3 regions of the Peribacillus sp. NPDC096447 genome follow, and region 2 is predicted to be linked to each of the others. Evidence: riboswitches for the same ligand, from Rfam matches in the RefSeq annotation. Region 2 holds a riboswitch; each other region holds the start of a gene.
What was found. Region 2 has a riboswitch for preQ1 ahead of ACIQZD_RS19915 (QueT transporter family protein). Riboswitches for the same ligand answer to the same signal wherever they lie in the genome.
Positions count from the first base shown of each region.

Region 1: another riboswitch for preQ1. It lies ahead of queC (7-cyano-7-deazaguanine synthase QueC); the one in region 2 lies ahead of ACIQZD_RS19915 (QueT transporter family protein).
Region 3: another riboswitch for preQ1. It lies ahead of ACIQZD_RS04555 (VUT family protein); the one in region 2 lies ahead of ACIQZD_RS19915 (QueT transporter family protein).

Region 1 is NZ_JBIWEV010000001.1:921,457-930,744, reverse strand. Features, by position in the region: gene ACIQZD_RS04630 (gamma-glutamyltransferase family protein) at 1-982, opposite strand, end outside; gene ACIQZD_RS04625 (CapA family protein) at 1,057-2,322, opposite strand; gene pgsC (poly-gamma-glutamate biosynthesis protein PgsC) at 2,333-2,782, opposite strand; gene pgsB (poly-gamma-glutamate synthase PgsB) at 2,798-3,979, opposite strand; gene ACIQZD_RS04610 (hypothetical protein) at 4,764-4,979, opposite strand; gene ACIQZD_RS04605 (methyl-accepting chemotaxis protein) at 5,420-7,099, opposite strand; PreQ1 riboswitch class I at 7,285-7,327, shown strand; gene queC (7-cyano-7-deazaguanine synthase QueC) at 7,383-8,048, shown strand; gene queD (6-carboxytetrahydropterin synthase QueD) at 8,048-8,518, shown strand; gene queE (7-carboxy-7-deazaguanine synthase QueE) at 8,511-9,239, shown strand.
Region 2 is NZ_JBIWEV010000006.1:51,604-60,891, reverse strand. Features, by position in the region: gene ACIQZD_RS19950 (iron-containing alcohol dehydrogenase) at 1-1,097, shown strand, start outside; gene ACIQZD_RS19945 (sensor histidine kinase) at 1,110-2,723, shown strand; gene ACIQZD_RS19940 (sigma-54-dependent transcriptional regulator) at 2,728-4,158, shown strand; gene adhP (alcohol dehydrogenase AdhP) at 4,201-5,214, opposite strand; gene ACIQZD_RS19930 (DUF3892 domain-containing protein) at 5,491-5,787, shown strand; gene ACIQZD_RS19925 (hypothetical protein) at 5,869-6,681, opposite strand; gene ACIQZD_RS19920 (YbaK/EbsC family protein) at 6,817-7,338, opposite strand; PreQ1 riboswitch class I at 7,509-7,553, shown strand; gene ACIQZD_RS19915 (QueT transporter family protein) at 7,560-8,045, shown strand; gene ACIQZD_RS19910 (TVP38/TMEM64 family protein) at 8,169-8,825, shown strand; gene ACIQZD_RS19905 (PAS domain S-box protein) at 8,940-9,288, shown strand, end outside.
Region 3 is NZ_JBIWEV010000001.1:914,085-920,354, forward strand. Features, by position in the region: gene ACIQZD_RS04535 (DUF421 domain-containing protein) at 1-319, shown strand, start outside; gene ACIQZD_RS04540 (alpha/beta hydrolase) at 435-1,181, opposite strand; gene ACIQZD_RS04545 (PadR family transcriptional regulator) at 1,492-1,812, shown strand; gene ACIQZD_RS04550 (hypothetical protein) at 2,718-2,867, opposite strand; gene ACIQZD_RS04555 (VUT family protein) at 2,889-3,431, opposite strand; PreQ1 riboswitch class I at 3,482-3,524, opposite strand; gene ACIQZD_RS04560 (SRPBCC family protein) at 3,775-4,257, shown strand; gene ACIQZD_RS04565 (SRPBCC family protein) at 4,287-4,727, shown strand; partial or broken gene ACIQZD_RS04570 (HD domain-containing protein) at 4,846-5,816, opposite strand; gene ACIQZD_RS04575 (hypothetical protein) at 5,863-6,147, opposite strand.

The sequences.
Region 1 (9,288 bases), on a different contig from region 2:
GATTATCCAAGTGAATGGGGGAGAGCAATTTTTCCGCCTTAGAGTGACTTATTCCATCTCCAACATGGGCGGACCGATCTTGATACGCAGTATCCGTGATGCCCCCCAAGATTTTCATATAAGCTGATTTGCTTGAAGAATCACCTAGGTTCATTTCCTCGGCGAGCTTTAACATTTCAAGAACTGTAATTCCTGAAAAGGGCGGAGGGGCGGTAAAAACATCATAACCGGCAAATGCTCCTTGGACCGGCTTACGTTCTTTCACCTCATAGCGCTTTAAATCCTTCAAATCGATATCTGATTCTCTTTTAATATCACGGGCAATTTCCCCTTTATAAAAACCATCAGGACCTTCCTTTTGAATCTGCTTCAATGTTTCAGCAAGTCTTTCTTGGACGAGAGTTTTGCCTGGTTCAATGGCATCACCATCAGGATAAAAAAGAGAAGTCGCATTGGAAGATATCCTTGGCTGAGCTGCTTCTAAGCGTGATGATAACGATTCGTCGACTTCAAATCCGTCTTCAGCCAAATCTATCGCCGGCTGAAGAAGATCCTCCATCGGTACGCTCCCATACTTATCACTTATAACCTGCATGCCGGCCACTAAGCCTGGAATCCCTGTATCGTGTCTTGAACTTGGGTCTTCCGGAGAGGATTCACGATAATCGATAAAATTGGGATCGCCGGATTCCGGGGCAATCAGCATACCGCCGCCGCCACCCACGCCAGATCCATAAGGTTCAACTACACCTAATACATAAGATACGGCAATGGCGGCATCCGCCGCCGTTCCGCCGTTTTCCAATATATCCATCCCGACATCTATTGCGATTGGGTTTGAAGAACTGACCCCATATGATTGTTCCGTTTTACTCTCTATCGGATCATTCGTGTCAGAAATAGGGGGTGTCTTCGAACATCCAGCAATATATATGAGCATGCTAAGGGATATGAGTACTTTTCCCGTCATACGGTTAATCATCGGTTGTTCCCCCTTTTCGTTGAGCTTCTAAGTTGTGTGTCTTTATTCTTCAAGTAGTAGTAACAATGCGTTCCTTACTGAATGGGCTGCGTATCCTGTTGTTTAGCCTGTGCTGCTTTTTTCACTTGTGCTGCTTTCTTTTCCATTGCTGCCTTTTCCTCTAGTTCACGGTGTGCCTTATGGTCGATTACCTTTTTGTGATCCAAGGTAATCTCGATGCGATCCTCTTTTTTCGACCACTGGACTTTTTCACTCGTTTCCTTCGTCAACTGCCGGTAAACACGTGATTTGTCAATTGAAGAGGTAGCTGGCCTTGGTGTTGCTTCTTCAATTTGCAGTGGAACCACATCGATTGTAGCTTTTCCGTCTTCCGCTAAATGGTATTGAACCATGGCCGAATCCTTTGTGCGTGTCCAGCCTTGATCGAATATGAAATTTCCTAAGCTATAGAAAATAATTCCATCTTTATAAACATCAAACGATTGAAGCACGTGGGGGTGATGGCCGATGATGATGTCAGCCCCCGCATCGATGATAGCTTTTGCCAAGTCTTTTTGACGAGCGGTTGTTGATGTTGAATACTCTTGTCCCCAGTGCATATTCACCACAACCAAGTCTGCGTTGCCTTGTTTGGCATTCCTTGCTTTGCCGATCATTTCAAATAATAAATCAGGGTTGGAGTTCAATAGTCCGGCTTTATCATTTTTTGACACGGCATCCTTACCGTAAACATCCGTGAAGCCAAGTGTTGCGACACGTACGCCATTAACATCCGCATAGTCGATGCTATTTTTAGCTTCCGCAGTGTTCGATCCAACACCGACATAGTGCATATCTGCACTTTTGAATTCATCTATCGTGTCAAGGAGGCCTTGTTCTTCATAGTCCATCATATGGTTATTTGCCAAAGACATCACAGAGAAGCCAGCATCTTTAATGGCTTCCACACCACTAGTATTGGAGTTTAACCGGATGGGCGTATCTGCTTCCTTGTAGTTAGATACCTCTTCTTTTAAAGCGGTATGTTCATAATTCCCACTGACATAATCCGAATTGGCAAAATAGGGCTTCATATACCGGAAGAGGTATTCATACCCATGCCTTTCCGTCACTTCTTCAACATAACGTCCCATCATCACATCACCGACCATTGTCATCGTCAATGGTTGATCGGATTTTGGAGCGGTTGTTTTCACTTCTTCAGCCTGTCCCATCCAAGTGGTAATGACCAAAGCGATTAGTAATATTGGTAGTATGATTCCAGAGTATAAAAGATTCTTTTTCTTTGTGCGTTTAATAAAGATAAGTGTTTTTTCTTTTGCATTTAAAGTCCGTTTCATTTTTTGCACCTCAGAATAGGTAGTACACGTTCATTAAACCGAAAGTCAAGCCGGATAATAAAAGCGTGCTGCCAAGTGTCAATGGCATTCCTTGTCTTTGAATCGTATTCGCTATCAATCCAGGTACGATTATACCGATTCCCCGAAACTCGAATATTTCAAATGGCATGACGGGGTAGACTAAGTCCAACAGGAGCTTTAAGCAAATCCCAGTCACCATCATGGCTGCGAATTTTCTTCTTCCATATAAAATCACCCATCTTGAAAGGCCATGAGTGACGATCAAATAAGTTACGACACTGATGATCAGGATGGTCAGCATGATTTCCCATTGGTCAAATACCAATGCCAAATAACCTGGCACGATAAGTCCTGCGGGTACGACACCCGTTTTTTCTGAAAATATAAGGCTAAGCGTAACTCCTAGCACTAGGGCTACATATAAATCCGATCCAAACATTAAGGTTCCTCCTACTTAACTCGCTTTTTGCTTCGTTTTAGATTTCATGAATGCTTCAATTAATGGTTCAGCTGCACCGTGAATATTCCCGACACCGTAGACGATGCGATTTTTCATCATTGGGCGGAGGCGGGCCACGATTTCTTCAGTTGACCAGTTTTCCAAATCCCAATATTCTTTTGTATCCAATTTACCTTGCTCGAATGCCCGAGTGATCGGTGATGTGGTTTCACCAATGGAAATGACGATTTCAGATTTTATGTAAGGCAATACATCTCTAGCAAATTGTTCGGTACGGTCCACACGGTCGGGACGGCAATTCATGATGACGATAGGAGGTTCTGTGCTGTATCCGAATGTATTGACTCGTTCCCAGATGTTCAACGTCGATGACGCGTCATTGGCAGCAAAGCCATTGACAAAGAAAGTTGGCTGGATGGGATCTCCGAATTTGGTGATCCGCATGGCACCTGGATCGGGATGCGCATTCAACATGCCGCGAAATGCTGTTTTTTCATCAATGCCCAAAGCTTCCGCAACGGCCAATGCCAGTGATGCATTATCCGGAAATACCATATAGTCGAATTCGCGTAGAAATTCTTCCGAAATTCTGGAATTGTCTGCCACAATCACTTTTGTGTTGCGTTCTTTGGCAATTTGCTTGAAAAAATCCAAATATTCACTTTCGATGGTTATTAAGTGACCATTATAGGGAATGGTAGCAGTGAAGGCTTCAGCAACCTCATCCAAAGTCGGTCCCATGACATCCATATGGTCTTCCAATACATTCACGATGACCCCGATGTTTGCTTGAATCATTTTGTTTTGGAAGATTAGTTGATAGTCAGGCTGTACGGCCATACATTCACAAACCAGTGCTTCGGTTCCTAAATCGGCAACTTCCTTAATTACACGCCGTTGTTCTCCTATGTTGGGTCCTTCCGGTCGGCGTACAATCGGTTTTTCCTTGTCGGTAAACCAATAGATCATTCTTGCTGATGTTCCGGTTGTTTTACCTACTGTTTTGTACTTAGCTTCCTGGATCACACCTGTAATCAGGCGCGTTACAGTCGATTTCCCTCGGATCCCATTCACATTCACACGTACCGGGATGGAGTCGAGACGCTTCTGATGGCGCTTTTGTTCGAAAATGCCATAGCCAAGCAAAAAGATCGCACAAATAAATATTGGTGCCATTTTTTAACCTCTCTTTTTTAAAATATTTGATTTACTGAATACACACTACATGATTTTAAACTTAATAGGCAATAGTCAATTATTCTATTGCAATATAGTTATTATCAGCTTTTTCAAATAAATGTATATTGGAGTGTAATAGTATCTAATGGAATAAATTGTTTTATGAGTACAAAGATATGGCTGGAAATCAAGGGAATCCTCGGTTCATTTACACTAAATTATGGAAAGTTTAATAAAAACCCATTTTGGTCAGAATCAAAATAGATTCATGAGCATTTGAACCTAATTCTTAATGGCTGTATTTGAATAATAATTGTTTTTGAAATGTGAGGTTTATTACAGTTTGTTGATTGTTTATACCCATTGTTTGACATAAAAGTAACAATTTCGATACATTTGTCATTCAATGTGAAATATTGCATCTAACGACTCAATTAGTTGAACTCTTTTGAATATGGACAAAGATGAGTAAAAGAACACATCTCTTTTTTTGATATTTTCCGGTTTTTTCCTTAGGCAATACCCATTGGGTCTATCATTGATCTTTTACCTAAAACATGAAATAAACTAAAGTTAACCCATTTTTTTTAAAAAATACCTAGTTTCTTCTATAGATATAGTGTTTATAGAAGAATGCAAAATAAAAAAAGCTCAGAAGCATTTCTGAGCTTTCGGCATATATATTGTAAATGAATGGAATGGTCACTAATCTCCGTTCATCTGGAGATTTAATGTTTGTGGGTCTTGAGCTGCTGGGTAGCTGATTATGGAAGGAATCAGGTTAACTGGATTTCTTTCTGTCAGAAATTTCAAGGTTGGAGCCCTTTTTACCGCCATCAATTACATAAAGTCTAGGAGCTAATCTCCTTCTTTTTCCTTGATTGTCAGGATTCATCTTCATATAATTTTCGTATTCTTTGCGAAAGAGTTCTTCGGTTTCCCGTTCCAGTGCTTTTCTTTCGTTAAAATCTGTTATGAATTTGAAAAAACGTTTCATATGAATTCCTCCTTATGGGGTTAAAAGGTCTTGGTTTAATAGTAACATATCATTAGTGAAATTTAACCTTTTTAAAAAATTTGGAGTGGAAATCGTGTTTTTGTGTGAATAAAGTTGTGAATGGTTTGATTCGAGAGAAAGCATGCAATGGAACCTTACTGGGTATATGTTCCCGTGCATGTTGTTGAAAGGAAATGTCGGGATTTGCAGTAGCAGATATTGGAAGTGATGATTATTTAAGTTAAAATATTCCTTTAATCAATTATACACTAAATATTCTGAAAACAAATGAAAATATTCACTTCCAGCCGCTGCTGATAGATTTATTTTTTAATGGTTTATTATTGTGTATAGTTATTTATTCCCCGAATATACGAAAATGAAACAACCTTATAATGGAAGGAAAAAAGCAATTTCCCGCATTCGGGAAATTGCTAGTGTCATAATTGGAACTTCTTAACCTGTTCAGTGAGCAGTTCTGCCGAAGATGCAAGTTCACTGGCATGATTCGTGATTTCATCCATCGAAGAGCTGGATTGCTGAGCGGAGGCGGAGACTTGTTCGATTCCTGCTGCGGACTCTTCAGAAACGGCTGCGATATCTTCAATAGCCTGATTGATTTTTTGGCTATTTGTGGAGATATAGTTCAATTCGTTTGTTATATGCTGTATTTTCATTTCCATATTCCCGACAGAATGATTGATTGTTTCAAAGGTTCGGCCTGTGAGCGTGATTTGTTTCGTGCCTTCATCCACTTGTGTATAACCATCTTCCAGGGAGTGGACGACCGTTTTTGAACCTGTTTGAATGGCGGAGACAATATTGGTGATATCCCCAACGGAGTGTGTGACCTCTTCAGCGAGTTTCCGCACTTCATCGGCGACGACGGCAAAGCCCTTGCCATGTTCACCAGCACGAGCAGCTTCTATGGCTGCATTCAGCGCCAATAGATTAGTTTGATTGGATATATCCTTGATGACCTGCACAAGCTGCGAAATTTGCTGTGATTGAGAATCGAGCACTTTCACTTGCTCTACGGCATTTTTGACAATTCCATCCATACTTTGCATCTGTTGGACCGAACTGCGCATTAAAGTGGTGCCCTCCTTGGTCAAGGAAAGGATTTCGGTTGAACTTTTAGCTACATCCACCCCTTCTAGGTGGGCAAGCTTAATCCTGCCGGTGAAATCATCCATGATGCGAACCATTTCAGATGCCCGGTTGGCTTGTGACTCCGAGCCTTCCGAAAGTTCATACATCGTAGTCGCTATCTGTTTGCTGCCCTGCTGCACTTCATTTGCTGATTGAGTCAGATCTTCGCTTTGGTTGGAAACGGAGTGCGAAACAATGAGCATTTTTTCGATCGTATCACGAAGGTCTTTCTGCATTTGATTGGCGGATACCGTTAGTTCACCCATTTCATCATTTGATTTTTGCTCCAGGGGCTCATGATTCAGCTCTCCTGCAGCCACCAATTTCATCCTATCCCTGATTTTAAGGAGGGGGGTGGTAATGAGGTTGGCTGTAACAACCGCAAGGACAAGGCCGATAAGGACTGCCGCAATGGATATGATGATACTTGTCGTCTTAACCGATTTCCCGCTGGCGATGACGGTTTCACCTGAAGCGACAATCAATTCCTCGCGTTCCGAAGCAAGCTCCTTGAAACCCTCCATAACTTCATTGCTAATTGGCGCCACTTCATTTTTGAGTATCTCTTTAGCGCGTTCTTCATTTCCATTTTCATATTGTGGAAACACCCGGTCTACAATCATCGTCCTCCAATCCACGCTTTTCTCGATTAATTCCTTCGCTTTATCAGAATCGCTTAAGGCAAGGAAATCCTCCTGGATGACCTGGCTTTCTTCAGTATATTGTAAGAACCCTTCTTTATAACTCTCGTCACCATAAAGAATATAGGCTCGGGCGTATGCGGTTCTTTGTGCTAGATTGTATAGCAGCTTTTCGTCTTGGATAAGAAGCGGAAGTTCCTTTTCGATGATATCCTGGGAATATACCAGTGACTTGTTGCTGCTATAGATGTTGAATGCTCCTAAGATGACACATAAAGATATGATGAGTGAAAATGCCACCAATATCTTTGATTTAATGCTTTTCAAATTATTGGACCCCTTTATCGATATTTTATTCACACTGTTTTATCGGATAAATAAAAGGATATTTAAGCAATGAAAAGTTAACCAAATTTTCCATCAGATCTAATGTTCTCTTAATATAAACATCTTGATTTATTATCCTTTTCAAGTTACTATTGACTTGGAAAAATATAATATTCCGCGTTAAGGCGGAAGAGGTTCTAGCTACCCTCTCAAAAAAACTAAGGAGAAACAGTGCTCTATTCTTAGGGTGCTGTTTTTTTCCGTAAAAAGGAGTTTTATAGAAATGAAGAAGAAAGAAAAGGCAGTGGTTGTGTTTAGCGGAGGTCAGGACAGTACGACGTGCCTGTTCTGGGCGATGGAAAGATTTGAGGAAGTGGAAGCGGTGACGTTCGATTATAATCAGCGGCATAGCTTGGAAATCGAATGCGCTCAAAACATTGCCAAGGAATTGGGCGTAAACCATCATATCCTTGACATGTCGCTGCTGAACCAACTGGCACCAAATGCGCTGACGAGAAGTGATATTGCGGTGGCGGATGGAGAAGAAGGGGAATTGCCGTCGACGTTCGTACCAGGGAGGAATTTGCTGTTCCTTTCGTTTGCCGGAGTGCTGGCGAGTCAGATTGGCGCTAAACATATTGTCACCGGTGTCTGTGAAACGGATTTCAGCGGATACCCGGACTGCCGCGATGTATTCATTAAATCATTGAATGTGACCTTGAACTTGTCGATGGACCAGTCATTCGTGATTGATACGCCGCTAATGTGGCTTAATAAAGAGGAAACATGGGAGCTAGCGGATCAGCTAGGCGCGTTCGACTTTGTCCGCGAAAAGACCCTGACTTGCTATAACGGAATCATCTCCGACGGCTGTGGAGATTGTCCGGCATGTAATCTGCGTAAAAAAGGACTGGATGACTATGTAAGCAGACGGAAGGTGCTTTCATGATGTACGGTTTTAAGATAGTGGATAAACTCCAAAAAATAGATGAAGATATTCAGCGCAGCCAATTGAAGTATACAAACAAGAGGGTTCTCGTGAGTAAGGAATTCACCTTTGATGCAGCACACCATCTGCATGATTATGAAGGAAAATGCAAGAACCTGCATGGCCACACGTATAAGGTCATTTTCGGATTAAGCGGGTATACAGATTCACGCGGGTTGATGATAGATTTTGGGGACATCAAGGATATATGGAAAAATGAAATTGAAATCCACCTGGATCACCGTTATTTGAATGAAACCCTGCCGCTCATGAATACAACAGCTGAAAATATGGTTGTCTGGATTTATGAAAAAATGGCCGAATCCCTTTCATTAAAAGAATATGAGGGTGCTAGAGTCGAATTTGTTCGACTGTACGAAACGCCGACAAGCTATGCCGAAGCCAGACGGGAGTGGATGGAAAGTGAGTAAACTCCCGGTTATGGAAATCTTTGGGCCGACCATCCAAGGAGAGGGAATGGTCATTGGCCAAAAAACCATGTTCGTTCGGACGGCCGGCTGCGATTATTCGTGTGCCTGGTGTGATTCCGCATTTACTTGGGATGGCACCGGTAAGGAAGATACCGTCCAGATGACTGCTAGAGAAATATGGGATGAGCTGAAGCGTATTGGGGGTTCCGGCTTTTCCTTCGTGACGATATCAGGAGGAAACCCGGCTCTACTGAAAAACCTAAACGGCTTGATAGCGATCTTACATGAAAATAAAATGAAAATAGGTGTCGAAACCCAAGGGAGCCGATGGCAGGATTGGTTTCTCGATATTGATGAACTGACTATTTCACCTAAGCCGCCGAGCTCTGGTATGAACACGGACTTTACGGTGCTTGACCAAATCATCTCGAACCTTGCCAATCGAAATCCTGAGAACCATGTCTCATTGAAAATCGTCGTCTTTAATGAGGAAGATTATCAATATGCCAAACATGTACATGGGCGTTACCCGGAAATTCCTTTTTATCTGCAGGTCGGCAATGACGACAGCAGGACGGCGGATGATCGTCAATTGATCAGCGGTCTTTTAAAGAAGTACGAAGAGTTAATTGATAAAGTGATAGCGGATGATGAATTGAATGATGTGAAAGTGCTGCCCCAGCTGCATACCTATATATGGGGAAACAAGCGGGGCGTATAAAGAAAAGAGAGCAGGAGGCAGTGTGATGCGTAATCACACTGCCTTTTAA
Region 2 (9,288 bases):
TTGAACAAGCTGGCGAGGCCTGCTTGCGGCTAGGTGCCAAAAAGGCTCTGATAGTAAGCGACTCCGGGGTAGCCAATGCTGGCTGGTTAGATAAAGTCATTAAATCCTGCCAAGATGCAGGCCTTGCTTTTGCTACCTTCATTGAAATGACGACCAATCCGAAGGACAGGGAGATCGAGGCCGGCTGTTTGGCATTTAAAGAACAAGAATGTGATGCCATCATCGGGTTGGGTGGAGGCAGTGCTTTGGATGTCGCCAAAGGGGTTGCCCTTTTAGTAACGAATGGCGGCATCATCAGTGATTATGAAGGGGTCGATAAAGTCCACTCTCCCCTCCCGCCCATGGTGATGATCATGACCACTGCAGGATCGGGTTCGGAAGTATCCCAGTTTTCGGTGATCGTCGATTCATTCCGCGAGAAAAAAATGACGATCATTTCAAAATCACTCGTCCCTGATATTGCAATAGTCGACCCTGGTACCCTAACCACCTTGGGACCGGATTTGACAGCAGCTACGGGAATGGATGTTTTAACCCACGCCATTGAATCCTATGTTTCAATCGCTGCGACACCTTTGACAGATGTACAAGCTAAAAACGCGCTTTCCATCGTTTCCCGCCACTTACGCCCCTCTGTTGCATCCAGGCATAATGAGGAAGCAAAAAAAGCGATGGCGATGGCGAGCCTGCAGGCTGGACTGGCCTTTTCCAATGCCATTTTGGGAGCTGCCCATGCCATTTCACATGCCCTAGGCGGCAAGTACCTCCTTCCGCATGGTGAAATCAATGCGATACTCCTTCCCCATGTCATGGATTTCAATCGAATTGCCTCACCAAGGCGATTCAGCGAGATTGCCGACATCATGGGCATCGATACACGGGCATTGACCGAGCAGCAAGCAGGAATGGCAGCCATTAGCTTCGTAAGGGAATTATCACAGGATATAGGGGCTCCCAAAAGTTTAAGTGAGGTCGGCATTACGCAAGAAATGATAGATTCCATAGGGATGACCGCTCTTGAGGATGCCTGCATGATCACAAATCCTCGTGATATGTCAATAGAACAGATTAATCAGCTGCTTCTTACAGCCCTTTAAGAGGTGAAAAGCATGAACAAACTTGAAATGATAGATTTAATGACAGGTGTGAAATCTGCAAAGAAAACGTATTACACGGAACTTAAGAAAACCGTTGATCAGCTGAAGAAGAAGAATATGCAGCTTGAAATCATGAATGACATCACAAAAAATATGGATATGGACATCGACATCCAAGAGATTCTCCGAAATGTTATTGCAAAACTTAAGCAGCTCATTACCTTCGATGACAGTCATTTTGTCATATTGTATGAGAAAGAACCTGCCCTGCTTCACATCTGCCCTAATGGTCACTGCGAACTTGAAATGGATACCAAAAACTTGTTACACCCTTTTCAGGATTTCTCGTCTGCCTTGAAGGATAAACAGCCGATTCAGGTGGAAGTTAAACGGTTACAGGACTTTCCGGAAAAGGAACGTCTATTATCCCTTGAAATCGAATCACTTCTATTAGTCCCTTTATACGGAAAAAGTAAAAAAATCGGAATCTGGACTTTCGGCAGGAAGAAAAAGAAAACATGGCTTGAAGATGAACTCGAATTTCTTGAGCAACTATCCAACCAGCTTGCATTAACTTTGGAGAATGCCCAGCTTTATAAGGAAGTTCTTCATTCCAAACAGGAATGGGAGGATACATTCAAGGCAGTTGAAGACATGATCATCGTCTTTGATCACAAAGGAACGGTCTATCAATCCAATGATTCAGCCAGGGACTTTTCCGACCTGCTTGCTTTAATTGAAAAATCCCAATCTCTGATTCAAGATACCTTTACGTGTAATAAGCCAGGGTTTCAGGAAATTCTCCTTCAGCATGATACCATCTTGGAAATGCATGCCTACCCGATTCAGAATAAGGAGCATCAAGTATATGGGGTCATTGCTTATTATAAAAACGTCACCGAAAGAAGACAGATGGAAGTCCAGCTATTACATGCCGGTAAACTTGGGGCGATTGGTGAAATGGCAGCAGGGATTGCCCATGAATTGAATAGCCCATTAACGGCCATTCTTGGTAACTCGCAAATTTTATTACGGAAAACCCCAAAGGACAATCTGGATTATATGTTATTGGACGATATCAAGATTTGCGGAGACCGATGCAGGCAAATAGTGAAAAGCCTGCTTACCTTTTCAAGGCAGGATGAGTATAGATTCCACTATTACTCTATTAATGAAGCCATTCACCAGGTCCTGAACCTATTGAAGTTCCAACTTGGGAAGAAGCAGATCTCCCTCCATCTTACCCTTCAGGAAGACCTTCCTTTCATAAAGGGCAGCCAGCCGCAGATAGAACAGATCATCATCAACTTGCTATTGAATGCCAAGGACGCATTGGATGAGTCCGCCCAAACGGAAAAATCGATTGCGATCACTACCTATACAGAAAACAAGTTCATGGTGGTTCAGGTGACTGATAACGGAACGGGGATTGAAAAAGAACGCCTGCCCTTCATATTCCATCCCTTTCATACGACTAAAGACCGTGAAAAAGGTACAGGTTTGGGGCTGTCTGTAAGCCTTGGTATCGCCAAAGACCATGGCGGAATGATCGACGTTTTGAGCACACCAGGACAAGGAAGCACTTTTTTCCTGAGGCTTCCCTTACAAGGAGAGGAAAGGGGATGATAAAGTGGTTCATTTACTTGTGGTAGACGATGAGAAAGAGGTTGGGACTTTTCTATCCCGCCTTTTTACGATGAAAGGTTACCTCGTACAAGTTGTGAATAGCGGCAAGGAGTTTCATGAGATCGATTGGAATCAGCAGCGTTTTGATGTCGCAATGATAGATTTGAAGCTTCCGGATTGTGATGGACTTTCCCTCCTTCAGCATCTAAAACAACTGCAGCCGCGTTGCAAGGTACTGATCATGACCGGATACAGCACCGTCAAGACCGCCGTTGATGCCATGAAACTTGGTGCGAGTGATTACATGGAAAAACCCTTCGTGGATATTGAAGTACTGGAAAGGCAGATTGACAACCTATTGAATGAAAATGAAGCTTTGAATCAGCATTTCATCCATAAGCTAGCCGAGGATTCAGGACTCATTGTCGGTGAAAGTCCTTTAATGAAGAATTTGATTGAAACGGCTTTCAAGGTGGCCCAAAAATCGGTCAATGTATTAATTGAAGGAGAAACCGGAAGCGGTAAAGAAGTGCTTTCCCGCTTCATCCACATTGCCAGCCCCCGGAACCATGAACCTTTTATCGGCATCAATTGCGGAGCGATCTCTGAATCGCTACTGGAAAGCGAATTATTCGGTCATGAAAAGGGAGCTTTCACAGGAGCGACCCAGCTGCGAAAGGGTTTTTTCGAAATTGCAGGGAACGGGACGCTTTTCCTTGATGAAATTGCGGATGCGAGTCCCGCCATTCAAGTCAAATTGCTTCGGGTCTTGGAAACACGGGAATTCATGCGGGTTGGCAGCAGCGGGACATTACGGACGAACGCCCGGTTAGTTGCGGCCTCCAATGAAAACCTGCAGCAGGCAGTGGACAAGAATAAATTTCGGGAAGACCTATTTTACCGACTGAACGTCGTGACTCTGGATATCCCGCCATTAAGGAACCGAAAAGAGGATATTCCGTTGCTTGTCCGTCACTTGGTTGAGAGAAATGGTCATGGAGATATTTCTTTTTCCAATGAAGCCATTGAAAAATTACAGCAATACAACTGGCAAGGTAACATACGCGAACTTTCTAATGTGGTCATGCGCACGCTAACTCTTGCAGACAATAAGTCGGTAATAACCGCCAATGATATCTCACTATCCAACAGCCAGATCACTCCTGACAAAAATGTGTCACCTAATGAGATTCAGTCAACTGAAAACCTTCTTGAAGAGTGGCGAAAAAGGCTGGTGGCTGATTTTAATGAGAAGGATGAACTGATGCTTGAAGAAATCCTTACGGAAATCAAACAGCTTCAATCGACAATTGGAAAGGAGCTCGTCATGCAGGCACTGCAAAAAACCTACGGCAACCGGAATGAAGCTGCCAAACGCTTGCAGATATCCATAAGGAAATTGCGCTATATATTAAATGAGAAGAGCCAGACATAATAAAAAGGAGGATGCCCCGTTCCAGGGCTTCCTCCTCTCTTCCTATTCTAGCGTCAATACGATGCGGCCGTTGATTTCTCCCTTTTCCATCATTGAAAACACGTCATTGATTTCATCAAGCTTTCTTGTTTCAATATTCGTTCTGACTTTACCCTCAGCCGCAAATTGAACAGCTTCCTGTAAATCTTTTCTCGTCCCGACGATGGACCCTTTTACAGTTACCCCATTTAACACTGTATCAAAAATCGGGATTGGAAGTTCATCATTCGGCAATCCGACTACGACAAGTGTGCCGCCCCGCTTGACTGAACTGTAAGCCTGTTCGAATGCTTTTTTCGTAACCGCTACAGAAATGGATGCCTGCACACCGCCAACCTTATCCTTTATGGCCTGTACAGGATCGGCCTTAAGCCCATTAACCGTGTAATCCGCCCCCAGTTCCGTTGCCAAATCAAGCTTATCATCTTGAATATCGACAGCAATGACATTAAAGCCCATCGCTTTTGCGTATTGCAGGGCAACATGTCCCAATCCGCCAATTCCATAAATCGCTACCCAATCACCAGGTTTTGCTTCTGATACCTTAAGCGCCTTATAAGTCGTTACACCTGCACAGAAAATCGGTGATACCTCCGCAAAGTCAAGCCCTTCAGGAACCTTCACCACATATTTGGCAGGTGCTTTACAATATTCCGCATACCCGCCGTCCACGGAATAGCCTGCATTCAATTGATCCAAGCAAAGCGTTTCCCTTCCAGTCAGACAATATTCACAATCGCCACAGGCTGAATAAAGCCAAGGGATCCCAACACGGTCACCCACTTTCAAGGAAGTTACGCCCTCTGCCACCTTTTCTATAATGCCCACACCCTCATGTCCGGGGATAAGCGGAAGCTTGGGTTTTACCGGCCAATCACCATGTACCGCATGTAGATCGGTATGACACACGCCACAGGCTTTAATTTTCACTAATATCTCACCATATTCCAATTCCGGGATGGGTACTTCTTTAATCTCAAGTTTTTGGTTAAATTCATTGACGACCGCCGCTTTCATTGTCTTGACCTGTTGTTTTGCATTTACAGTGCTTGCCCCTTGTTTTACATTCATGATTCATTTTCCTCCCTTAATCCAGTGGATATTATTTTTTGCTACTACTTAAAATAGATGCAAGTGCCATGCCACTGCAAAAAGGCCAAGAAGACAGCAATCACAAAAAAAAGTGCCGAAAAATCGGCCCATTTGGACGAATTAACGGCTAAAGTTGGACGAAATCCGGTTTGTATATTGCAGAAAAAATGGCTCACCCTATAAATAGGAGGTGTCTAAAACATGGACCAATTTGAAAAAGCCTATGAATCATATAAACAGCAGGGAACACCGCAAGCAAACCAACCTGATTCAGCAGGAAAAGAAGAAATCATCGCCGTAAGGAAAAATGAAGAAGACAATATTATCGCCATCAAGACGAACTCCGGCCGCGAACTCGACTACCCCACAGCCCTTTCGGAAGCAAAGGCGGGCAACCTGGCCAATGTTGACGTCTTTCATAAATATGGACGTGACATATTGCGGAGTGAGCCCGATGGGATAAAGGAAAATAACCTGGATCAACTGCCGGAGTTTTGAATTTTCGGGGAGACTGCCTGGTATGGGCAGTTTTTTTCTGTCTGGATGAGCTAAAAAAGAACCAGCATGATTAGCCGGATCTTATTTTTCGTAAGGATAGGATTCAGAGATTTCGAGCAGTCGGCCGCAGGACTCGACAACCTCGATGATTTCCATCCATGACATGTCCAGACCCAGTTCATTAGCATGGGAAATCTTATCCCGTAATTTCCGGATGGCGTTCGCATCCTTCTTCCCTTTACTTTTCGAAGGGATTTGGAAGAAGCACCTCAATTCTTTATCTTTATGTATGATATCGAACTTATCACTGATTTGCAGGCACTCTATTATATTGATATCCTCATTTTTATCAATTCTCCTTCTATATAATTCGGTTGCCTTTTCTAAACGGTCTTCGCTGATCATTGGATACCAGCTGCCATCGCCGAATCTATCCAGGATGATATCGCTCATCCTCATTTCCAATAAGGTAATATATCCGAATATCAGCATCCTGATCGGAGGTTTTTGAAGGTCGGCATGGGTAATCAACATTTTAATTGAATTATTCTCCAATACGAACACCCTTGTTTTATTCTTGAAAATATGGAGAAGCTGGATCAAAGGGGTTGAATCCGAAACCATTTCCCTTGGTGAAAAGTTTCTCATATATTCAAAAATGCTTCCTTCACCTAGTTCTTCCCTTTCGATATACCCGATGATTTCCCCTTGATCTTGGACTGCCAATATATCGAAATTCTTTTTTTCCAATGCTTTCTGAATATCCAGCGCCAGATCATTTTTATGGCAAAACTCAAGCTCCTGGGCAATGCTCTTAACCGTTATATTTTCTTCATAAAGAGTTTTAAGACTAAGATAGCTGCTATTGCTTTTTCTTTCGCTTCCATTTAACATCTTTCAACCTCCGCTCAGGAACACTTTCTGCCCGTTTTCCGCTTTAATCATAGAAATGCATGCGGCCCCTACAAATAAAGTCCACTGCAGTGGACTCAATCCCAATCATGTGAATCTAATTTTTTGATACATTAATCAAATGCCATCAACTGCATTGCCTACCGCCGTTTCCTCATTCTCCTTTTCTTCCCAACCCTTACAAACATCTACCCAATCCTTCGCACCTGAATATTCAAACAATTCAGCGAGTGTAAGTTCTATTGCAGAGTTCGCACTGCCGCAAGCCGGGAACAATGAATCGAAGCGCTTCATCGATACATCAAGAAAAACAGCTAAATCGTTTGCCAGACCAAACGGGCAAACGCCTCCGATTGCATGGCCAGTCTGTGCGAGCACTTCTTCAGGCGAAAGCATTCGTGCCTTGAAACCGAATGACTGACGAAATTTCTTATTATCCACTTTGGCGTCCCCTGCGGCAACTACCAAAATCGCGTGTTCACCTTCCCCTTTAAAGGAAAGAGTCTTAGCAATCCGCGCTGGGATAACACCAATGGTTTCCGCTGCCTCAATCACCGTGGCACTCGATGTTTCGAACTCTTTTACGTCGCCTTCCCGATTCCATTGTTTAAAATGGCTTTTGACACTCTCGATCGACATTTTATATTCACTCCTTTGACGTACATATTGAAATAATATCATCCTTCATTGCAATAAATCAAAATCCTATTGTGCTACTTCTACTGCTTGGAAACTAATAAATTTAAACCATTCTTTACAAATTGACGAAACAAGCTTACATGGGATACCATTAATAATCGGGTAAACGCCTACACGTGGTTCGTAACCATCCCACGATAAAAAACTAGGGAGAGAGTAAAATGAATGTTCGTACACTCGTGATAAACGGGTTATTGGCTGCCTTGTATGTGGCGGTCTCATTGGTGTTTAAACCAATAGCTTTTGAGATGTTCCAATTCCGTGTACCGGAAATGTTGAATCATCTGATTGTATTCAATAAAAAGTATATCTACGGTATCGTTGGCGGGGTCTTCATATCGAATCTGCTCTTTTCGCCGATGGTGCCATATGATTTGATTTTTGGGGTGGGGCAATCCCTGCTCGCCTTATTGCTTGTCATTTATGTTTCTCGTTTCATAAAAGGCATTAAAGGACGGATGATCGCCACGATTATCTTTTTCACGTTCACAATGTTTTTAATTGCAATTGAACTGAACCTTGCCTTTGGCTTGCCATTCTGGCTAAGCTGGATGACTACAGCTGTCGGTGAGTTCGTCGTCCTCCTGATTGGAGCGCCAATCATTTATGGAATGAACAAAAGAATTCAGTTTGAAAAATGGATTTAAAAGGAATCTTCGCTCCGTTAAGCCACTATAATGGAAAAGAGCTGTCTGCATGATGCGGCAGCTCTTTTTTTTCACCAATGAACTCGAAAATGATAAACTATTAGTAAGAATGGTGGTGGCCCTTTGAAAAAAGTCCTGACCATAATCGGTCTACTTGTAATCGCAATATTTATATACTCTAATGCAGAGCTGTTCACTTTGGTTTGGAAAAGTGACCTGGATTCTGTTATTGGTATATTGAAGGAAAACCTTCTGCTTACATTTATTGTGACATTCGTATTGATGTTTGTACAAAATTCTTTTACAATCATCCCCTTAATTTTGCTCCTGACTATCAATGTCACGATATTCGGATTCATATATGGCTATCTATGGAGTTGGTTTACAAGTGTTGTTGCCTCAGGATTCATTTTTTATGCAGCAAGAAACTGGTTTCAGGAGCTTCTCTTAAAGAAAATTGGCCAAAAATGGCAAGAAACCGTTGTGGAGCATGGCTTCATGTACGTTTTTACAGGCAGGATTTTCCCGCTTATCCCAACAAGCTTAATTAACTTGGCAGCTGGAGTCAGCACTGTCACGTTCAAGGATTTTTTATTAGCGACGGCGCTTGGCAACCTTATATACTTTTTCTTCCTATCGCTGATTCCCTATGGACTGCTATCTGTTGAAATGAACCAATATACGCTAGCTGCACTCGCACTCCTCTTCTTACTATTTTTCATTATCTATAAGCGTGCAAAAAAGAAAAAGAAACTTACCTTCTTCAGAAAAAACAGGTGACCACATTGGCCCTGTTTTTTTATTTAGGATTCTGCATATATTTTTTTCCGATAGTTTGTTAAAATGTGTATGTAATTTTACCTTTGTAATGTCTTAAAATCAGGGAGAATCTCCATGTCCAAACGCTCCATCTTAGCAATATATATCCTATCCGGGATTCTTACATTAGTCGTATTCGACTATTTTTTAACTACAAATATCCATAACAAGGAAGTCTTCGTTCAACTGCAAAGAGTGGAAGGCTTTGTTTTCCTTTTATCAATAGGCTTGGTCTTATATCTTTATTTAGCTAAAAGGGAAGAATTCAAACAATTAAAAGAAGCGGAACAACGTCGGCGTACACTCATCAATTCAATGGTTGATTTCGTTAACTTCAAGGATGGTGATGGCCGATGGCTTGAATCCAATACCTTCGGGCTGCAATTATTTCAATTGGAGCATGTAGATTATAAGGGAAAAAGAG
Region 3 (6,270 bases), on a different contig from region 2:
ATTAAGAAAAGAAAAAGTCGAAGATATTCAAAAAGTATCTCTCGCACTATGGGAACCGAGTGGTACCATTTCATTGTTCTTATATCCTCAATATGAAGCCGTCACCCCAGCAGATATGCACCTAGCAACAAATGCCTTCGCTTTTCCTAAAACGATTATTAAAGAAGGGAAGATTGATTCTAAAGAATTAAATCGGGGCGGTAAAGACGAAGCATGGCTGAAAAACAGAATCAAAATAACATATAATGCCGACGTGAACGATATTTTATTGGCAACTCTTGATAATAACGATAACTTAAAGGTCTTTTTCTACCAATAGATGCTAAAAAACACTTTTCAGCCAAAATAAAATCCCCTCAAGCATTGTGTAAAGCATGCATATGAATGCAGGCTTTACACATGTTTAACTTAAAGGGGATTTATAAACTCGCTTACTACTCCGACCAGTTCAGTGTATTTAAAAACTTATACACATCTTCATACACCTGTTCACGTTCTTTGCCCAATGTGATAATATGACCTGAATTTTCATACCATATCAAGTGTTTATGCTGCGTATCGACTTCATTGAAAATCGCTGTAGCACTCTCAGTATAGTCGGGATCATCCAAGCGCCCTTGTAAAACAAGAGTTGGTGATGTGATTAAATCTAAATTTTCACCTGTCTCATTTATAATATTCAGCACATCTTTTAGTTGAGGCATAGGCTCTTCTTCCAGCAGCTTCACTTCTGCAGCAATTTGGTCTGCATCTTTGCCCTCAAACTTCTTATAAGCCTGTGCATAATTGAGCAAGCGGTTCTTTTGTCGATCGATACTTTTCCCTTGCGTCGGAGCGCACATTGAAACTACGCCTTTTACAGGCAATTCAATTCCCACTTTTAATGAGAAAACTCCTCCTAAAGAAATTCCTACAACAGCAATTTCCTCATAGCCTTCTTCTTTAAGGAATTTATAGCCATTAACTACATCTTCCCACCATTCCTTTGGACCAGTCTGAACGAGTTCCTCACCAGACACTCCATGCCCTCTATAAAGAGGTCCGTGGCAAGTATAGTCGAGATCATTCAAGTATTTCCCTAATTTCTTCATATCTCCTGTACTTCCGGTAAACCCGTGAAGTAAAAGAACAGCTCTCTTTCCACCAATATATGTGAATGGCTCAGGTGCTTTCACTTTCATCTATCTAGGACCTTCTTTCTTTGCTCTTGTTGATAAATAGAATCTAAATGATTTTCGAAAAAAAATCAATTAATACCCCTTGAGTAGGGATTCTTCTATCCTATTCCGTATTTTCATTAAAACAATTAAATCATGTATATAGTATCCTTACCACACTCTTCACAACTCATCCGTTCCGAAGCACATTTTACTATGATTAAATTTATTTAGCAATCGTCATTTAACCATTTTTTTTAAGAAAAGTAAAATGCACCTTGTGATACGATGTACAACGTATTACACTTTAAAAATGAAAAGGAGGAGAATTTATTTGGATAAAGAATTAATGAAGGGAAGCATTGACCTCCTTTTGCTTTCACTTCTTTCACAAAAAAAGCTATACGGCTATGAAATCACGAAGATCTTGAAGGAAATGAGCATGGGCAAATATCAAATAAGTGAAGGCACCCTCTACCCCGCCCTTAAACGGTTAGAAAAAAAAGAATTCATAAAAGGCCATTGGAAAGAGTCCGAGTCAGGCCGCAGGAAATATTATCATGTCACCGAAAATGGACAAACCGAACTTGAACGGAAGCGAGAATGCTTTTTCTTCCTCGAAAAATTAGTTCGGAAAAGCACAGAGCAATTCTAAACAAAATACAAAGCTTCCTAGCCCCATTAATGAAACGGTGCAGGAAGCTTTTTTTGATGTTTACTCGTGAGTTTGGGCTAATTACTCGTGAATTTGTCCTGCACTCATAATTTCACACTGTTTATTCGTGAAATTCATGTTACACTCACGATTTTGAGCCGTTTACTCGTGAGTTCCGCACTTTTACTCGTGAGTTTTGCACATTTACTCGTGAATTTCACACTTTTACTCGTAAGTTTAGGCTATTTACTCGTGAATTTGCACTGTTTACTCGTGAATTCATGTTACACTCACGATTTTGAGCCGTTTACTCGTAAATTTTCACTTTTACTCGTGTATTTGCACTGTTTACTCGTAAATTCATGTTACACCACGATTTTGAGCCGTTCACTCGTGAATTCCGCACTTTTACTCGTGTATTTGCACTGTTTACTCGTAAATTCATGTTACACCACGATTTTGAGCCGTTCACTCGTGAATTCCGCACTTTTACTCGTAAATCTTTCTGTTTTATTCGTGAATTTGCACTGTTTACTCGTGAATTCATGTTACACTCACGATTTTGAGCCGTTTACTCGTGAGTTTTGCACATTTACTCGTGAATTTCACACTTTTACTCGTAAGTTTAGGCTATTTACTCGTGTATTTGCACTGTTTAATCGTGAATTCATGTTACACTCACGATTTTGAGCCGTTTACTCGTGAGTTTTGCACATTTACTCGTGATTTTCACACTTTTACTCGTAAGTTTAGGCTATTTACTCGTGAATTTGCACTGTTTACTCGTGAATTGTTACACTCACGATTTTGAGCCGTTTAATCGTGAATTTTCACTTTTACTCGTGAATCACACATGATCTTGCACGTTTTACTCGTGAGTTACTCCGTTCACGAAAAAAAAGGACCTAATTTGGTCCTTTTTTGTCTATTCCTTTATGCTTGCGATAATTGGCGCAGGAGAGCTTCATACATTCCCCTTGAACATGCGGGCCATATTTTTCACGAAAGGCCTCGAGGCAATAGCATTTATCTTCTTCTTTTTTTGTTCCATCCATGTAGTCCATCCCTCCTGGCATTTAACTGGAGACTACACGTTTCTCCAGTTCTACGTTGATTCGTCCCAAAAGTACGGCACCTATTGACTGAATGATGGTTTTCACGATGATTTGGCCGATAACCGCAGCGGGTACAGCTTCCCACGGTAATATATTGGCACCCATTGGACTTAGACCAATCACGACAAATATCACCGAATCGAAAAATCCTCCAACGATCCCGCTGTAAAACACCCTCCAACTCATCGGAAGTTTTAAACGGGTATAAATTTCCGTATCCGCTGTTTCTGCGACCATGAACGATAAGGCGGAAGCAAATACAATCAATAACGTATCCCCTAATAAAAATGATACACATGCAGATAAAATAAGTGCAGTGACGATACATATATAGGTCTTTGCGCGGCCGAATTTATTCTGGACCAGATCTCGGAAGATGAAGGTTCCCCCGATGAGCAATGTCCCCATCGGGATGATGAACATGCCAAAATGTAATGGCGCAAAAGCTGCTGTAACCACATTCGCCGTGATGATGGATACCAAATACAATAAAATTCTTAACATTTCTTAATTCTCCTTATACAGAAAAAACAGCACCCTAAGAAAGAGCACTGTTCTCCTTAGTTTTTTTGAGAGGGTAGCTAGAACCTCTTCCGCCCGGGCGGATTATCATTTTCCTTATTTATCGTAGCTTGAAAGCGATTGGAAATCAAGAAGTTTCCATACTGCCCTTTTATGTCACGGAGAATCCGGTCTTAGCAATGCATTTCAAATCTTCTTCAATGCAATGACTTTGCCGATTTCTGTCGCAAAAAACTGCTTGACCGGCTGTATATGAAAGACGACAATCAATGATAGAGTTAGGTTACGTTCTTGATATCTTATTTGGCGAGGAGGAAAAAGAATTATGAAAAAAACTACGTTTGTCTATCCTATTTATATCGCAACCACACCAGAGAAGCTTTGGGAAGCCCTGACGAGTGGTGAAGTCACGAAGAAATATCACTTCGGATGCCAAGTCCAGTCTGACTGGCAAGAAGGTTCAAGCGTCAAATATATGCTGGTAGATGGGCGGATTACTGATCATGGGAATGTACTTAAGTGTGATCCGTTCCACCTGCTCTCGTATACATGGAACATGGCAGGAGACGAAACACCTCGCGAGCAGCCTACACGGGTCACTTTTGAATTACAGAAAATGGATGATTCGACTGTAAAGTTAATGCTTAGGCATGAGGAGCTTTTGGAGACAGACTTTGTATATGATGACAATACCTTTGAAGGCCTGAATAATGGTTGGCCAGCCATTCTGAGTAACCTGAAGAGCTTGCTTGAAACTGGATGGACCCTGCCGCCAATATCAGTAGATTGGGATAGTGGAAAACAATAAAAAACAAATCGAAAGAGAGTTGATTTAGTATGGATACCCAAATAATTACGAAATTTAAGATAATCAAGCCAGCTAATGAAGTGTTTGAAGCCATAGTGAATCCTGAAAAAATCGGGAATTTCTGGTTCTCATCGAGTTCTGAAAGATGGGAACAAGGCAGGACACTTACATTGAGATACAACGAATACGATGCTGAAGTGGTTATTAATGTAATGGAAGTCGAGGAAAATAGGAAAATCGTGTTTGCGTGGGGCGGAAATGATGAAGAAACGATTGTTACCATTACACTAAAAGAGTTGGATAATACGAGTACAATTATTGAAGTGAACGAATCAGGATTGAGTGAAGACGACCCTGAAATAATAAACAAAATGATCGGACAAAAGGAAGGTTGGGTTTATACTTTAACCTGTTTAAAGGGTTATTTGGAAAATGGCGTTAATACTTTGAGAGCATCATTAGTTTTTTAATTATTAAAGGGTGCTGGTTCAGATGTATTAGGCATCCGTTAATCAAGCTCCTTCCTAGATGTCGATTGTCTAAATCAACTAATTTTTAAATGACTTTCCGTATGGTTTGACACGAAATTCAATCGGAAATCACTTTTAGATACATGCCCTTTGAAGCTTTTTTGTAGGCTTTAATTCCCATTCTCTGGACTTTTTCCGATAAACTGGATGCTCTTACTACTTGGGTTCCTTGAATAACGGAAGGATCAATGAGCCGCATTTTATTTTTCCGATGATATCGTATTCCACTTGATCTTCTTTCACCTTTACGTTACCATGGATCCGTTTTAACAGGTTTTGAACTTCATGGTCTTCAGTGAAGCTTAACAAGGACATGACCTCTTCATCTGTACCGAGTAAGTCATCAAGGCTGATCAATTTTTTAGCTAAAGCCAATTTTAAGGTCTTTGCCAAGATATCATAGCCAAATATATTAAGCGGGTTCATGAAAAAATCAATAACTTCGCTGTAATACGTTTCTACAAACCATTCCGCCGATTCAATATTATCCAGATACATCCTTCCATTTATTATGATTACATGTTCTAGAAATTCTTTAATGGCTTCGATTGTGATATATCCATATTGATACATATCGCGGAGAGTATAATCTACCCGATCGGCACATAACTCAGGTGCTGGCTGTTCAAGCAATTCCCATTTTGATTGAAAAATGACTTTACAATCATATCCATATTCCTTCAGTATAAATGGGATTTCGGATTCCATAATGACTTGATCATATATCTTTTCATGATAATCTTCTTCCTTACAATCCAGAACAAAATCAATAACATGTGAAAATGCAGTGTGGGATACGTCATGCAGCAAGCCCGCGATTTGTTCCTCTAATGAACCTCCAAGCGCTTTAATTAAAAGCATCACACCAATTGAATGGTCAAATCGTGTGACATCCCACTTCTCATTAACTAAATAACTTGCCCCGCCTTGATGTATCCCCTTCAATCTTTGGACAGGTTTGCTTACTATCAGCTCTTTCAGAACTCCCTCTACAATGTGTTCCCCATAGATACTATCCAAAACTATCAATAACTGCCGCCTCCCCCATTAGTTTACTCATTACAGGTAGGTGATTTCACTGATTTTTTTCTGTAAAAATTATTTCCCCCTTTTGATTTTGCTCATATTGCTTTCTTGCCAATTTTCTTAACTCCTCTTCATCATTCAAATCGATATCACCCGGATTGTCCTCATCAACTCCCTCCATGATCATCATTTCATTTATTATTACCTGATCTCGTGGAAACACTTTAATAAAGTCTTCTACAGGTTTTGTTTTATCTTTATACGGTTTAGTGAATAAAAAAAGGCCGGTCAAGACTATGAAAATTGATGCCAAAATACCGAATTTCTTTTTCATTTATTCATCTCCTCAACGCACTAATAATACCCTTATAATACCATATAAGGGTATTAACGGTAAAAAATAAGTCAAACGCTGCAATGTCCTGAATCCTCCCCTTTGCAACAACTGGTGGAATTC